DNA from 3 places in the Streptomyces sp. SAS_270 genome. Region 3 is predicted to be linked to each of the others. Evidence: riboswitches for the same ligand, from Rfam matches in the RefSeq annotation. Region 3 holds a riboswitch; each other region holds the start of a gene.

Region 1 (4,452 bases), on a different contig from region 3:
TTCGCGGGCGCGGGTGATGCCCACATAGGCCAGGCGCCGCTCCTCCTCCAGCTCCTTGACCTGCCCGAGCGCGCGCATGTGCGGGAAGACGCCGTCCTCCATGCCGGTCAGGAACACCACAGGGAACTCAAGGCCCTTGGCGGTGTGCAGGGTCATCAGGGTGATGACTCCGTTGCCGTCCTCCTCGTCCGGGATCTGGTCGGAGTCGGCGACGAGCGCGACCCGCTCCAGGAAGTCGGAGAGGCTGCCCGCGGCCTCGCCCTCACCGGACTCCTGCTCGAACTCCAGCGCCACGGCGGCGAGTTCCTGAAGGTTCTCGATGCGCGTCTCGTCCTGCGGATCCGTCGAGGCCTGCAACTCGGCGAGGTAGCCGGTGCGTTCGAGTACGGCCTCCAGGACGGTCGCCGGTCCGGCGCCCGACTCGGCGATCGTGTGGAGGTCCTCCATCAGCGTGTTGAACCGCTTGACGGCGTTCGTGGAGCGGGCGGCCATGCCGTACGCCTCGTCGACTCGGCGCAGGGCCTGCGGGAAGCTAATCTTCTCGCGCTGCGACAGCGCGTCGATCATGGCCTCGGCGCGGTCGCCGATGCCCCGCTTGGGAACGTTGAGGATCCGGCGCAGCGGTACCGAGTCCTCCGGGTTCGACAGCACGCGCAGGTACGCGAGGACGTCGCGGACCTCCTTGCGCTCGTAGAAGCGGACACCGCCGACGACCTTGTAGGGCAGGCCGACGCGGATGAAGACCTCTTCGAAGACACGGGACTGGGCGTTCGTACGGTAGAAGACGGCGACGTCTCCGGCCTTCGCCTCGCCCGCGTCCGTCAGACGGTCTATCTCGTCGGCGACGAACTGCGCCTCGTCGTGCTCGGTGTCGGCGACGTAGCCGGTGATGTTCGAGCCCGCGCCCGCGTTCGTCCACAGGTTCTTCGGGCGACGCGACTCGTTGCGCTCGATGACGGCGTTGGCGGCGGTCAGGATGGTCTGCGTGGAGCGGTAGTTCTGTTCGAGCAGGATCGTCGTCGCGTCCGTGTAGTCCTCCTCGAACTGGAGGATGTTGCGGATGGTCGCGCCGCGGAAGGCGTAGATCGACTGGTCGGCGTCGCCCACGACGCACAGCTCGGCGGGGCCGAGGTCGTCCTCGCTCGGGGGTACGTCGACGGGGTGCGCGGAGGTGCCGACCAGCTCGCGCACGAGGGCGTACTGCGCGTGGTTGGTGTCCTGGTACTCGTCGACCATGACGTGGCGGAAGCGGCGGCGGTAGTGCTCGGCGACGTCCGGGAAGGCGCGGAGCAGGTTGACCGTCGTCATGATCAGGTCGTCGAAGTCCAGCGCGTTCGCCTCGCGCAGCCGCGACTGGTAGAGCACGTATGCCTGGGCGAGGGTCTTCTCGAAGCCGTCGGAGGCCTGGGCGGCGAAGTCCTCCTCGTCGATCAGCTCGTTCTTCAGGTTGGAGATCTTGGCGCTGAACGACTTCGGCGGGAAGCGCTTCGGGTCGAGGTCCAGGTCGCGGCAGACCAGGGCCATCAGACGCTTGCTGTCGGCGGCGTCGTAGATCGAGAACGACGACGTGAAGCCGAGCCGCTTCGACTCGCGGCGCAGGATGCGCACGCACGCGCTGTGGAAGGTCATGACCCACATCGCGTTGGCGCGCGGGCCGACCAGCTGCTCGACGCGCTCCTTCATCTCGCCCGCGGCCTTGTTGGTGAAGGTGATCGCGAGGATCTGCCCGGGGTGCACATGGCGCTCGGCCAGCAGATAGGCGATCCGGTGCGTGAGCACCCGGGTCTTGCCGGAGCCGGCGCCGGCCACGATGAGCAGGGGGGCGCCGGAGTGCACCACGGCCGCCCGCTGGTTCTCGTTCAGCCCGTCCAGGAGCGCGGCCGCCTCCACGGCGGGGCGCGGGGCTCCGTCGCGGTAGTAGGCGTCGCGGTCCGGGGGCACGTCGAAACGGCCGCCGAACAGGTCGTCCGGAAGCGGCTCGGCCGCCCCGTCCTCGGGCGGCGGCGGGGGCTCTTCCTCGTGAGCCCCTGAGGGCTTGAGGTCCGCCAGGAAGCTGTCGTCAAAGAGGCTGCTCATCGCTCTCCGAGTCTAGGCCGCCGCACTGACAACAGACCGCCGCCCCGGGATTTCCCTGTCCCGCGAGGGCCCCGGAAGCCGATGATCTTCCAGAACCGGCCACTCGGCACTCCTTCGCCGTCAGGAATCGTCCAGGACGATCAAGAGCCGTACGGTTACGGTCAGCCACCGGCCGGGCGGGAATGCCCCTTGAAGACCACTGCATGGGGTCACAAGTCACCACGGACGGTCACGGAAGCGGCGGTTGAGGCCAAGGTCACGAAAATGTATCGGGCATATCGAACATCAACCTTCACAGGGACCACACGAGTTGGCTAGCGTGCCGGGCAGACCGCTCGACCCTCTCCGGCGAACGTCGCCGGGCCGTGCGGCCTCCGCCGAATTCGGTGTGCCCACGCGGCAGCCGGAACCGGGGACCCACCGAACCTGGGGTGAATCGGTCCAACCGCCTTTCGGGGCAAGGACCGTAGGGCAAACCTTCCGGAGCACCCGCCCGAACCCGACAGCTAACCCGGTAGGCGGATGACGGAAGGAGTCGCCTCCCTTGGCGTCGCACAAAAAGCCGCGTCCTGCTGCAACGCGCGTAGCGGGCATGCGGACTCCCGCCCTGGCAACAGCGGCCCTCACCTCCGTGGCCCTGCTCTCCCAGACGGCGAACGCCGCACCCTCGGCCGAGCCCAGGCCGAGCCTCGAAGAAGTGCAGAAGAAGGTCGACGACCTCTACCACCAGGCGGAGACGGCGACCGAGAAGTACAACACCGCCAAGGAGAAGACCACCAAGCAGCGCAAGCAGGTCGACACCCTTCTCGACGACGTCGCCCAGCGCACCGACAAGCTCAACTCCGCGCGCGAGGAGCTGGGTTCGTTCGCCGCCGCGCAATACCGGACCGGCGCCGCCGCCCCCGGCACCGCGACCCTGCTGCTGGCCGACGACCCGCAGGACTACTTCGACCAGACCCAGCTGATGAGCCGGCTGACCAGCCGTCAGAAGACCGCCGTCGACGACTACGTCACCGAGCAGTCCGAGACGGCGAAGAAGCGCCAGGAGGCCTCCAAGAGCCTGGAGACGCTGACCGAGTCGCAGAAGTCGCTGAAGTCGTCGAAGGCCGACGTCCAGAAGAAGCTCTCCGAGGCGCGCGAGATGCTCTCGAAGCTGACCGCCGAGGAGAAGGCGCGGCTCGCGGCGATCGAGAAGAAGAAGGAAGCAGAGGCCCGGCGCAAGGCGGCGGAGCTGGCGGCCCAGCAGGCCGCCGAGGCGAAGCAGCGCCAGGAGGCGGAGGCAGCCGCTCAGCAGCAGTCCGGCTCCGGCACCTCGGACTCCTCGAGTTCGGGAAGCACGGGCACAGGCACCGGCACCTCCACCGGCGACTCCTCGTACGCCACGAAGGCCGCCAAGGCGCTCGCCTTCGCCCGCGCCCAGGTCGGCAAGCCGTATGTGTGGGGCGCCACCGGCCCCGACTCGTACGACTGCTCCGGGCTCACCCAGGCCGCCTGGAAGGCGGCCGGCGTCGACCTCCCGCGCACCACCTACGACCAGGTCAACGCGGGCACGACGGTCTCCCTCTCCAACGCACAACCCGGCGACCTGATCTTCTTCTACGACGACATCAGCCACGTCGGCCTCTACATAGGCAACGGCATGATGATCCACGCCCCGAAGCCGGGCTCGTACGTCCGCGAGGAGTCCGTCTACTACGCCGGCTCCTCGATCATCCACAGCGTGGTGCGACCGGCGTGAACGCACCGTAGGGAGGGGGTCCACGCGCGCGTGGACCCCCTTTTTCGTGCCGTATGCGTTTTTCGTCCTCCACGCGCGCGTGCAGCACGGCAAGCCGCGCGAAGATCCCTAGCATCGGGCGCATGTCAGGCATCTCCCAGCTCCGCGCGTGGTGGGCGGAGCGTCCGCCCGCCGCCGGGGCCGCCGTCATGGCCACCGGCATCGTCTCCGTCGGGCTGTCCCTGACCGGCTACGAGACCCTGTCCCGTATCGCCCTGGTCCTGGCGGTCATCGCATGGCTCGCGCTCGCCGCGGACTTCGGGGTGCGGCTCGTACGGGACCGGGCGCGCTGGGTGGCGGAGGCGTGCACGCCGGGCGCACTCACCGCCATCGCCGCGACCACCGTGCTCGGCACCCGGCTGTCCGCCCTCGGGTGGCTGGGTCTCGCCGAGGCGCTGCTCGCGCTGGCGGCCCTGCTCTGGCCGGGGCTGCTGATCGTGGTCGTACGGCACTGGGGGCGCCGTATGCCCGGAGCGGTGTTCCTCGGCTGTGTGGCCACCCAGGGGCTCGCCGTGCTGGGCTCCGTGCTGGCCGCGCTGGTGGGCGTGGAGTGGCTCGCGCATGCCGCGCTGGCGCTGTTCTGGCTCGGGATCGTCCTC
Region 2 (4,452 bases), on a different contig from region 3:
GCAGAATGCGAGAGCGGCGGGTCCTGGAGCGCCAACGACGGCAACGGGTACTACGGCGGACTCCAGCTGACCCAGGAGAACTGGCAGAAGTACGGCGGCCTCACCTACGCGCCGACCGCCGACCAGGCCAGCCGTTCGCAGCAGATAGCCGTGGCCGAGAAGGTCCTCGACGACCAGGGGCTCGTCGCCTGGCCCACCTGTGGCCCGCTCTCCGGGCTCAGCAAGAACTCGGGCTCGATCGACGTCGACACGGGCGTGGCGGGCGACTCGGCCGGCTCCTCCGGCTCGTCGAGTTCATCGGGTTCGTCTGATTCCTCGGATACTTCGGATTCGTCTGGTTCATCCGATTCCGGCACCGACTCCTCGGGCCTCTCCGACTCCTCGTCCGACACGTCGTCCGACGCGCCCTCGGGCGAGACCCGGAACTCGACCAAGGCCGACACGTCCGACGGCGACTCCGGTGACTCCGGTGACTCCAGCGACGCTCAGGATTCCGACAGCGCGACCACAGGGTCGACAAAGAGCGACGAGTCGGACAAGTCCGGCCAGAACGCCGACTCTTCGGACGGCTCCTCCGGGACCGCGACATCCGAATCCGGCTCCGGGCGCCACCGCGGCGACAGTGCCGGCGAAGAGGCCGAGGGGAGCACCGGCGAGGGTGCGGCCGACCGCGCCTCCGGCAGCCGCGGTGACGACACCTCCGGCCGTCACGCCTCACGCGGCTCCGGCGCCGCACGCGGCGCGACGGACGGCTCGTACGTCGTCCGCACCGGGGACAGTCTCTGGTCCATCGCCGACTCCCTTGACCTGAAGGGCGGATGGTCCGGTTTGTACTCCGCGAACGAGCAGGCGCTCGGCACCGACCCGGACCTCATCCTCCCCGGTCAGAAGCTTGAGCTGGACAGTGCCGAAGCCGCCCGGTAGGTAGCCGACCAACTGGCCGTCATCTGGCGAATCGGGCTAAATCCAGCGGTAGTTCAGGTCATGATTCGAGATGGAATGTCCGGTTTGGTGAGAGTGAGACATGAGTCTCAGTAGCCCTGATCGTCTTTGAAATTCCGGCGATCGCATGTCTACGGTCGTGACCGCTCGCCACAGCGGGCACCGACGGTCGCAACGCCGAATCCTGCCAACGGCCGTACGGGAACAGTCGTCGCGTCAAGCGCCGTAGGCAGGAGCGGGGGACCCAGGTAAGTGCCGGACCCGGTGATCGTTGCCGGACCGGCTTGGGGTGAAGCCGCGCACCACTGGTGCGCGGCCGGGCAACTCAACCGGCCCGAACCCGACAGCTCACCTCGCAGGCGTCGGTGAGGGGATCTCTCATGCTGTTTTCCAGCAAGGGCAAGCACCGCCGCCCGTCCAAGGCCACCCGTGTCGCCACGCTCGCCGGTGTCACCGGCGTCGCCATCGCCGCTCCGCTGATGGCCTCCGGCACCGCCTCCGCCGCCACCGCCTCCGAGTGGGACGCCGTCGCCTCGTGCGAGTCCGGCGGCAACTGGTCGATCAACACCGGCAACGGTTACTACGGCGGCCTCCAGTTCTCCTCGTCCACGTGGGCCGCGTACGGCGGCACCGCGTACGCCTCCTCCGCCGACCAGGCCTCCAAGTCCGAGCAGATAGCGGTCGCCGAGAAGGTTCTCGCCTCGCAGGGCAAGGGCGCCTGGCCGAGCTGTGGCGTGGGCCTGTCGGGTGCGTCGACCGGCGGCGGTTCCACCTCGTCGGACACGGGCTCCGGCTCCAGCTCGCAGAGCACCACCCAGCCGCAGCAGCAGAGCACCACGACGAGCGAGCAGCACGCCTCCCGCTCGCAGGAGCGCCCCGCCGCCAAGAAGACCGTCCAGACCCCGACCGGCAAGAAGGTCAAGAAGGGTGACGGCGAGTACAAGGTGAAGAAGGGCGACAGCCTCAGCTCGATCGCCGAGAAGAAGCACGTCAAGGGTGGCTGGCAGAAGCTGTTCAAGCTGAACCAGGACATCATCGACGACGCCGACTTCATCTACCCCGGTCAGCAGCTTCACCTCAGCTGAACCACAGCCTCCTCCCATACGTGGCCTTCATAGTGGAGGCCACGTGAGGGGCACCCCCCCGTCCCCACGGGCTCCCCGCTCCGGTGCGTGTTCCCCCGTACGCACCGGAGCGGGGTTTTTTCTTGGCCCGCTTCGCGGCTCTCCTCGCCCTCTTCATTCCTTTTTTGTTCCGTTCTGGAACAATGTTTACCCTGAGTTCTGCTCAAGGAGTGGTCGACCGGCTGGCCGATCGCCCTGGGCCGGTTAGGCTCATCTCGCGGGACTGCCGAAGTCCTGTGTACCCGCGTCACATCCCAGAAGGAGATGCTCGTGCCGTCCATCGACGTCGTCGTAGCCCGGGAAATCCTCGACTCGCGAGGCAACCCCACCGTCGAGGTCGAGGTCGGCCTCGACGACGGCAGCACCGGCCGTGCGGCCGTCCCGTCCGGCGCCTCCACGGGCGCCTTCGAGGCCATCGAGCTCCGCGACGGTGACCCGAACCGCTACCAGGGCAAGGGTGTCGAGAAGGCCGTCCTCGCGGTCATCGAGCAGATCGGCCCGGAGCTCGTCGGCTACGACGCCACCGAGCAGCGCCTGATCGACCAGGCGATGTTCGACCTGGACGCCACCGACAACAAGGGCTCGCTCGGCGCCAACGCCATCCTCGGCGTCTCCCTCGCCGTCGCCCACGCCGCCTCCGAGGCCAGCGACCTCCCCCTCTTCCGCTACCTGGGCGGCCCGAACGCGCACCTGCTGCCCGTTCCGATGATGAACATCCTGAACGGCGGGTCGCACGCCGACTCGAACGTGGACATCCAGGAGTTCATGATCGCCCCGATCGGCGCGGAGTCCTTCTCCGAGGCCCTGCGCTGGGGCGCCGAGGTCTACCACACCCTCAAGAAGGTCCTGAAGACCAAGGGTCTGTCGACCGGCCTGGGCGACGAGGGCGGCTTCGCCCCGAACCTGGAGTCCAACCGCGCCGCGCTCGACCTCATCGTCGAGGCCATCAAGCAGGCCGGTTACATCCCGGGCGAGCAGATCGCGCTCGCGCTCGACGTCGCCGCGTCCGAGTTCTACAAGGACGGCAAGTACGAGTTCGAGGGCAAGTCCCGCTCGGCCGCCGAGATGACCGAGTACTACGAGGAGCTCGTCTCCGCGTACCCGCTGGTCTCCATCGAGGACCCGCTGTACGAGGACGACTGGGCCGGCTGGAACACCATCACCGCGAAGATCGGTGACAAGGTCCAGATCGTCGGCGACGACCTCTTCGTCACCAACCCGGAGCGCCTCGCCCGCGGCATCGAGGAGGGCTCCGCCAACGCCCTTCTCGTCAAGGTCAACCAGATCGGTTCGCTGACCGAGACCCTGGACGCCGTCGAGATGGCCCAGCGCAACGGCTTCAAGTGCATGATGTCCCACCGCTCCGGCGAGACCGAGGACGTCACCATCGCCGACCTCGCCGTCGCGGTGAACTGCGGCCAGATCAAGACCGGTGCCCCGGCCCGCTCGGACCGCGTCGCCAAGTACAACCAGCTGCTGCGCATCGAGGAGATCCTCGACGACGCCGCGGTGTACGCCGGCCGCAGCGCCTTCCCCCGCTTCAAGGGCTGACCGTAGCCTCGTAGGAAGCGTCGTACGTACGTCCCCGTACTCGGTCCCGTACCGTGTGCGGGGACGTACGCGCGTGTGAAACGGGACGAACGGGAGGCGGGACGATGGCCGTGAAGGACCGGGACCGGTTCTCCACCGCGACCAGGCTGCGGGTGCTCGGCGAGCAGACGGCGGCCCGTGTCTACCGCTCCCAGACCAAGCGCCAGGCCCGCCGCTCCCGGCTGACGGGCCGGGCCGCGCTCCTCGCCCTCGTCCTGTGCACGCTCATCGTCGCGCTCGCGTACCCGATAAGGCAGTACGTCTCCCAGCGCGCCGAGATCGCCGACCAGCAGCGGGAGCAGCAGCAGGCCCGGCAGCGGGTCGAGCAGCTGCGCGACCTCAAGGCGCGCTGGCAGGACGACGCGTACGCGGAGCAGCAGATCCGGCAGCGGCTGCACTACGTCATGCCGGGCGAGACCGGTTACATCGTGATCGACCCGGACGCGGCGAAGCAGTCCCGCGCGGAGAAGGGGGCGGCCGACCGCCCCTGGTACTCGAACGTCTGGGACGGCGTGGACAAGTCCGACGCCGCCGACCGGTGAACCGCTGAGCAGGCAGGACGAGTTGAGCACGTAGGACCGGATGAGCACGTAGGACCGACTCAGTACGCAAGACCGATCAGCACGCAGGACCAGTAGGAAAGAACAGGTATGCAAACGCCTCCGCCGACCACCCCGCGCACCGAGCCCACCGACGCGGACGTCGAGGCCTTCAAGCAGCAGCTCGGCCGTCCGCCGCGCGGGCTGCGCGCGATCGCGCACCGCTGCCCCTGCGGTCAGCCGGACGTCGTCGAGAC
Region 3 (4,452 bases):
GGCCCTCGGACTGCTTCTCGTACGTGTCCTGGCCCAGGCCGTCGTGGTAGAAGCGCAGGTCGAGCGGGGGCGCTTCCGGCGAGTAGAGCCAGAGGGTGACCTCGGCGGCGTCCGAGGCGGCGCCGCGGATGTCGAGCTGTGTGGGGTGGCGCTGCCAGAAGTCACGCAGGCCGAAGGAGAGTCCGCCGCTCGCGCCACCGACGTAGCCGAAGCCACCGGCCCGGCGTCCGGCCGCGGCCTGGATCCAGCCGTGCCCGGCCTTGGTGCGCTTGCGGATCGCATAGCCGTCGGCCGTGGGCTGGGTGAGCGTGAAGTCGCCCCACTGCGGGATGTAGGCGAGGCGGCTCGACACGCGGGTGTCCCAGGTCGAGGTGTCGGGCAGCTTCTCGCCCGCGATCTGCGCGGTCCGCGCAGCCTCTCCGGGGTCACGGCGCAGCCCGGTGATGCCCTGGACGGCCTCGCTGAAGAGCCCGCCCGCCGAGTCGGCGAGGCGCACATGGCGGTCGTACGCGGCATCGCTCAGCGGCACCGTGAAGCGGACGCCGAGCCCGCGCAGGAAGTCCCCGTCGTCCTTGCCGGGCTCCTGCTTGCCGTCCCAGACGAAGGTGTGCACCAGCCGGAACGACTCGGCCCCGGCGTGGAAGGAGAAGCGCAGCACGAAGGGCAGCCAGCCGCGGTTGCCGTGCCGGTGGCGGCCTTCGACGCGTACGACGGCGCGGACCGGCCCGTCCTGTTCGACCTCGGTCTTCTCGATGCGCCCGGTGAAGTCCTCGGTCGCGACGCCGTCACGGAGCGAGCCCTGGCGCAGGGCGACCAGCCGTCCGTCGCGGGCGATCTCCGCCGAGCCGCGCCGGACGCTGCGGACGACGGTGTCGGAGCCCTTTGCGCCGAACACGGCCGTGATGACACCGGTCGACACCTCGATACGGTCGCCGGTCCGCGTGACGGTGACCTTCCGGGCGGGGAGGGCGGGGGCGCCCGCGGCCAGCCGGTACGTGTCGGCCTTGGCGGCGCCGGGCGCGATCGCGTGGGCGGTCCACTTCACCGAGCCGTCGGGCCAGTGGCCGGTGACCCAGCTCTGCACGGGGACGTCGTCGCCGGAGGCGGTGCTGAGCCGGAACGTCCGGTCGGGCTGATGGGTGCCGCGGGCCCAGGGCACACCCCAGGTGGTCCCGGCGTGGGCGGCGGGCGCGGAGCCCTCCAGCCAGTGCAGTTCGGTGTCACCGCCCGCATCGTCGGCGGCGGAGGCGCTGCGGGACAGGGCCCAGGAGAACGGGGCGGTGGCGGCCGCGGTTGCGGCGCCCTTGATGACAGTGCGTCGCTGGACGCCGGGCACGGGGACCTCCGTAAGCATAGAAAGCGCTTGCGGAGATCACTGTGGCGTCACTGTCGCACGCCTGTCGATACCTCGTGCGGTCGTGCCACAAGACCGCAATGTGGCGATCATGAACCGCACATGGAGCCGCGCACACCGAAGGCCGGGCCCCGGGGATCGTGGGGTCCGGCCTTCGGAGGCGAGGAGCAGGCGGGCGTCAGCCGACGGCCACGCCGTGCGAGCGCAGATACGCCACGGGGTCCACGTCCGAGCCGTAGTTCGGCGTGGTGCGGATCTCGAAGTGCAGGTGCGGCCCGGTGACGTTGCCGGTCGCGCCCGAGAGGCCGAGCTGCTGGCCCTCGGTCACGGTCTGGCCCGCCGAGACGGAGAGCTGCGACATGTGGGCGTACTGGCTGTACTGGCCGTCGGCGTGCTGGATGACGACCTCGTTGCCGTATGCGCCGTCGTAGGCGGCCGAGACGACGGTGCCCGCGGCGATGGCCTTGATGGTGGTACCGGTCGGGACCACGAAGTCCACACCCGTGTGGTAGCCGCTGGACCACATGCTGCCGGCGACCTTGTAGCCGGTGCCGACGGTGGCGCCGGAGACGGGCAGGCCGTAGCCGGAGCTGCTGGCCGTGTCGGCGGACTGAGTCGTCTTGGACTCGGTCGTCGGCGCGGCCTTCGACTCGGTCGTCTGCGTGCTCTTGCCGGACGACTGGGTTGCCGCGGTCGCGGCCTTCTTGCCGATCGTCAGCTTCAGGCCCGGGTGGATCAGCGAGGGGTCGCTGCCGACAGCCGCGCGGTTGTCGGAGTAGAGCTTCTTCCAGCCGCCGGTGACGTTCTGGTCGTCGGCGATCTTCGAGAGGTAGTCACCGGCCCGCACCGCGTAGGTCCTCGTGCCCGACTTCTGGGCGGCGGCCGGAGCGGCGGTGATGGTCTTCTCCGAGACGTTCTGCGCGACGTTCTCGGCGGTCTTCTCGGGAACCGTCGAAACAGCGGCGGCGGGGGTGGCGGCGTGCGCACCCGTGGCCCCCATCAGCGGCAGCGCGAGCGCGGCGCCACCGGTTCCGGCGACTGCGATGGAGCGGGTGAAACGCTGGGACTTGGGACGGCGATGCTTACCCTTCGCGGGCATGGCGTTTTCCTCTCCGGCGCCTGCGAGGTGAGCTGTCGGGTGCGGACTGGAGATGCCCGGCCGCGCTCTCGCGCGGCTTTACCCCTAGCCGTTCCGGAGACCGGAACAGGCGTTCTACCTGTGGGTCCCCCGCTCCTGCCGTGACGGGTGAGTGTGCGGATTCCGGGCGGCGGCAGGATTGGGCGTCCGTCCGGATTGGTGGCGAACGTAAGCGAAACGAGCGCAGCGGGACAAGCATTGCGATTCCTGTGAACACCGCTTTCTTGATCCTTGTGGACAAACCCGGTGACGCTGCGTGGATAAGGATCTCCGGCATTCTTTGAATCCACTGAAAACAAAGGGAAATTACGTGAGCATGACCACGACTCACCGTTACCACTATGACGCTGCTCACGCCACGCAAGCCCAGGTAGCCCTATTCCAGGGCTAGTTGTAACGAAGGCTCTAATTCGGACAGAACAGTCACTTGCGACGCAGTCGAATAACCGTCGCATCAAGGTCACCGCGCAGCTTTGTGCGCAGCCCGTGATGAAGCAGCACCGCACCACGGTGCACTTCGCCGGTTTCGCGGCATTCGTACGCGTCTTCAGGGCCAAGTCCGCGCAGTCTCAGCGGGGCGACGGGCTCACCGTGACGCTGAGCCTGGAGCCAGGCGAGGACGACGACCTCGTCACCGTGGACGTACTGCACCGCGCTGAGCCCGCCCTCCGGGGGCCGCAACCGGTAGAGGTCCCCACGCTGCACGACGGGCCGGATCTCCTTGTAGAGCTCCACCCACTGCCGCGCCTCGTCGAGCTCCTCCTCGCTCCACTCGGTCAGATCGCCGCCGACACCCAGTACCCCGGCCATGGCGCTCACGAACCGGAAGCGCAGAGTGCTGACACGCCCGTTGAGCTGGGTGTTCGGGCTGTCCGTGACCCAGGCGGCCATGACCCGGGAGGGGTGGATCTGACTGAAGCCGTGCTGGATGGCGAGCCGGTCGAGCGGGTCGGTGTTGTCCGAGGTCCACACCTGGTCCGTGCGGGCCATGATGCCGAGGTCGATCCGGCCGCCGCCGCCCGAGCAGGACTCGAAGGCGACCCCGGGGTGGGCGGCCCGCAGCCGGTCCAGCAGGGCGTACAGGGCCTGCACGTGGTCGACCCACAGCCGCTGCGGGTAGGGGTCGCCGGGCCAGCCGGCATCCGTGAAGCAGCGGTTGAAGTCCCACTTCACGTAGTCGATCGGGGCGCTGGAGAGCATGCTGTGGAGCTGCTCCCACAGGTACTCCTGGACGTCCGGGCGCGCGAGGTTCAGTACGAGCTGATTGCGGTACTCAGTCCTGTTTCGTCCGGGCTGGAACTGCACCCAGTCAGGGTGCTGCCGGTAGAGCTCGCTGTCCGGATTGACCATCTCCGGCTCGACCCAGATCCCGAACTGCATGCCGAGCGCGTGCACGTAGTCGCCGAGCGGCTTGAGGCCGCCCGGGAAGCGGTCCGGGTTGGGCGTCCAGTCACCGAGCCCGGCCCGGTCGCTGGTGCGCGCCCCGAACCAGCCGTCGTCGACCACGAACAGCTCGACACCGATCGCCGCGGCCCGCCGTGCGAGCGTGCCCTGCTGCTCCTCGGAGATGTCGAACTCCGTGGCCTCCCAGGAGTTGAAGAGCACCGGCCGGTCCCGGTCCGCGTCCGGGATGACGTACGCACGCTGGTACGCGTGCCAGGCCCGGCTCGCCCCGCCGAAGCCGCCGTCGCTCCACAGCCCCGCGAAGACCGGCGTCGTGAACGATTCCCCGGACTCCAGGCGCAGCAGGCCCGAGTCGTCGTATCCGGCGCCACCGGTGATCTGCACGCGCCCGTCCGGGAGTTGGGCCACCGAGATCCGCCACGAGCCGGACCAGGCGAGCGCGCAGCCATACACCTCGCCGCGTTCCTCGGTCGCCTCGTCGTCGAGCGCGACCCAGGGCAGGTGCTGATGCCCGGTGTGCCCGCGGCGGCTGCCGATGACCTTCTCACCGTAGGTG

Evidence for each region. A riboswitch is a leader RNA that binds a small molecule or an ion and turns the genes downstream of it on or off. The one in region 3 is predicted to bind cyclic di-AMP.
Region 1: it holds a riboswitch for cyclic di-AMP, as region 3 does, so the genes downstream of both, ACN6LB_RS23510 (NlpC/P60 family protein) here and ACN6LB_RS20150 (M23 family metallopeptidase) in region 3, are expected to answer to the same signal.
Region 2: it holds a riboswitch for cyclic di-AMP, as region 3 does, so the genes downstream of both, ACN6LB_RS16460 (transglycosylase family protein) here and ACN6LB_RS20150 (M23 family metallopeptidase) in region 3, are expected to answer to the same signal.

What each region holds. Positions count from the first base shown of each region.
Region 1 covers NZ_JBMNDS010000036.1:45,488-49,939, forward strand. The annotation lists gene pcrA (DNA helicase PcrA) at 1-2,076, opposite strand, end outside; cyclic di-AMP (ydaO/yuaA leader) riboswitch at 2,442-2,612, shown strand; gene ACN6LB_RS23510 (NlpC/P60 family protein) at 2,621-3,814, shown strand; gene ACN6LB_RS23515 (tellurite resistance/C4-dicarboxylate transporter family protein) at 3,937-4,452, shown strand, end outside.
Region 2 covers NZ_JBMNDS010000020.1:104,539-108,990, reverse strand. The annotation lists gene ACN6LB_RS16465 (transglycosylase family protein) at 1-924, shown strand, start outside; cyclic di-AMP (ydaO/yuaA leader) riboswitch at 1,154-1,319, shown strand; gene ACN6LB_RS16460 (transglycosylase family protein) at 1,323-2,027, shown strand; gene eno (phosphopyruvate hydratase) at 2,337-3,617, shown strand; gene ACN6LB_RS16450 (FtsB family cell division protein) at 3,722-4,198, shown strand; gene ACN6LB_RS16445 (DUF501 domain-containing protein) at 4,307-4,452, shown strand, end outside.
Region 3 covers NZ_JBMNDS010000028.1:8,896-13,347, forward strand. The annotation lists gene ACN6LB_RS20145 (exo-rhamnogalacturonan lyase family protein) at 1-1,336, opposite strand, end outside; gene ACN6LB_RS20150 (M23 family metallopeptidase) at 1,533-2,453, opposite strand; cyclic di-AMP (ydaO/yuaA leader) riboswitch at 2,456-2,613, opposite strand; gene ACN6LB_RS20155 (alpha-galactosidase) at 2,916-4,452, opposite strand, start outside.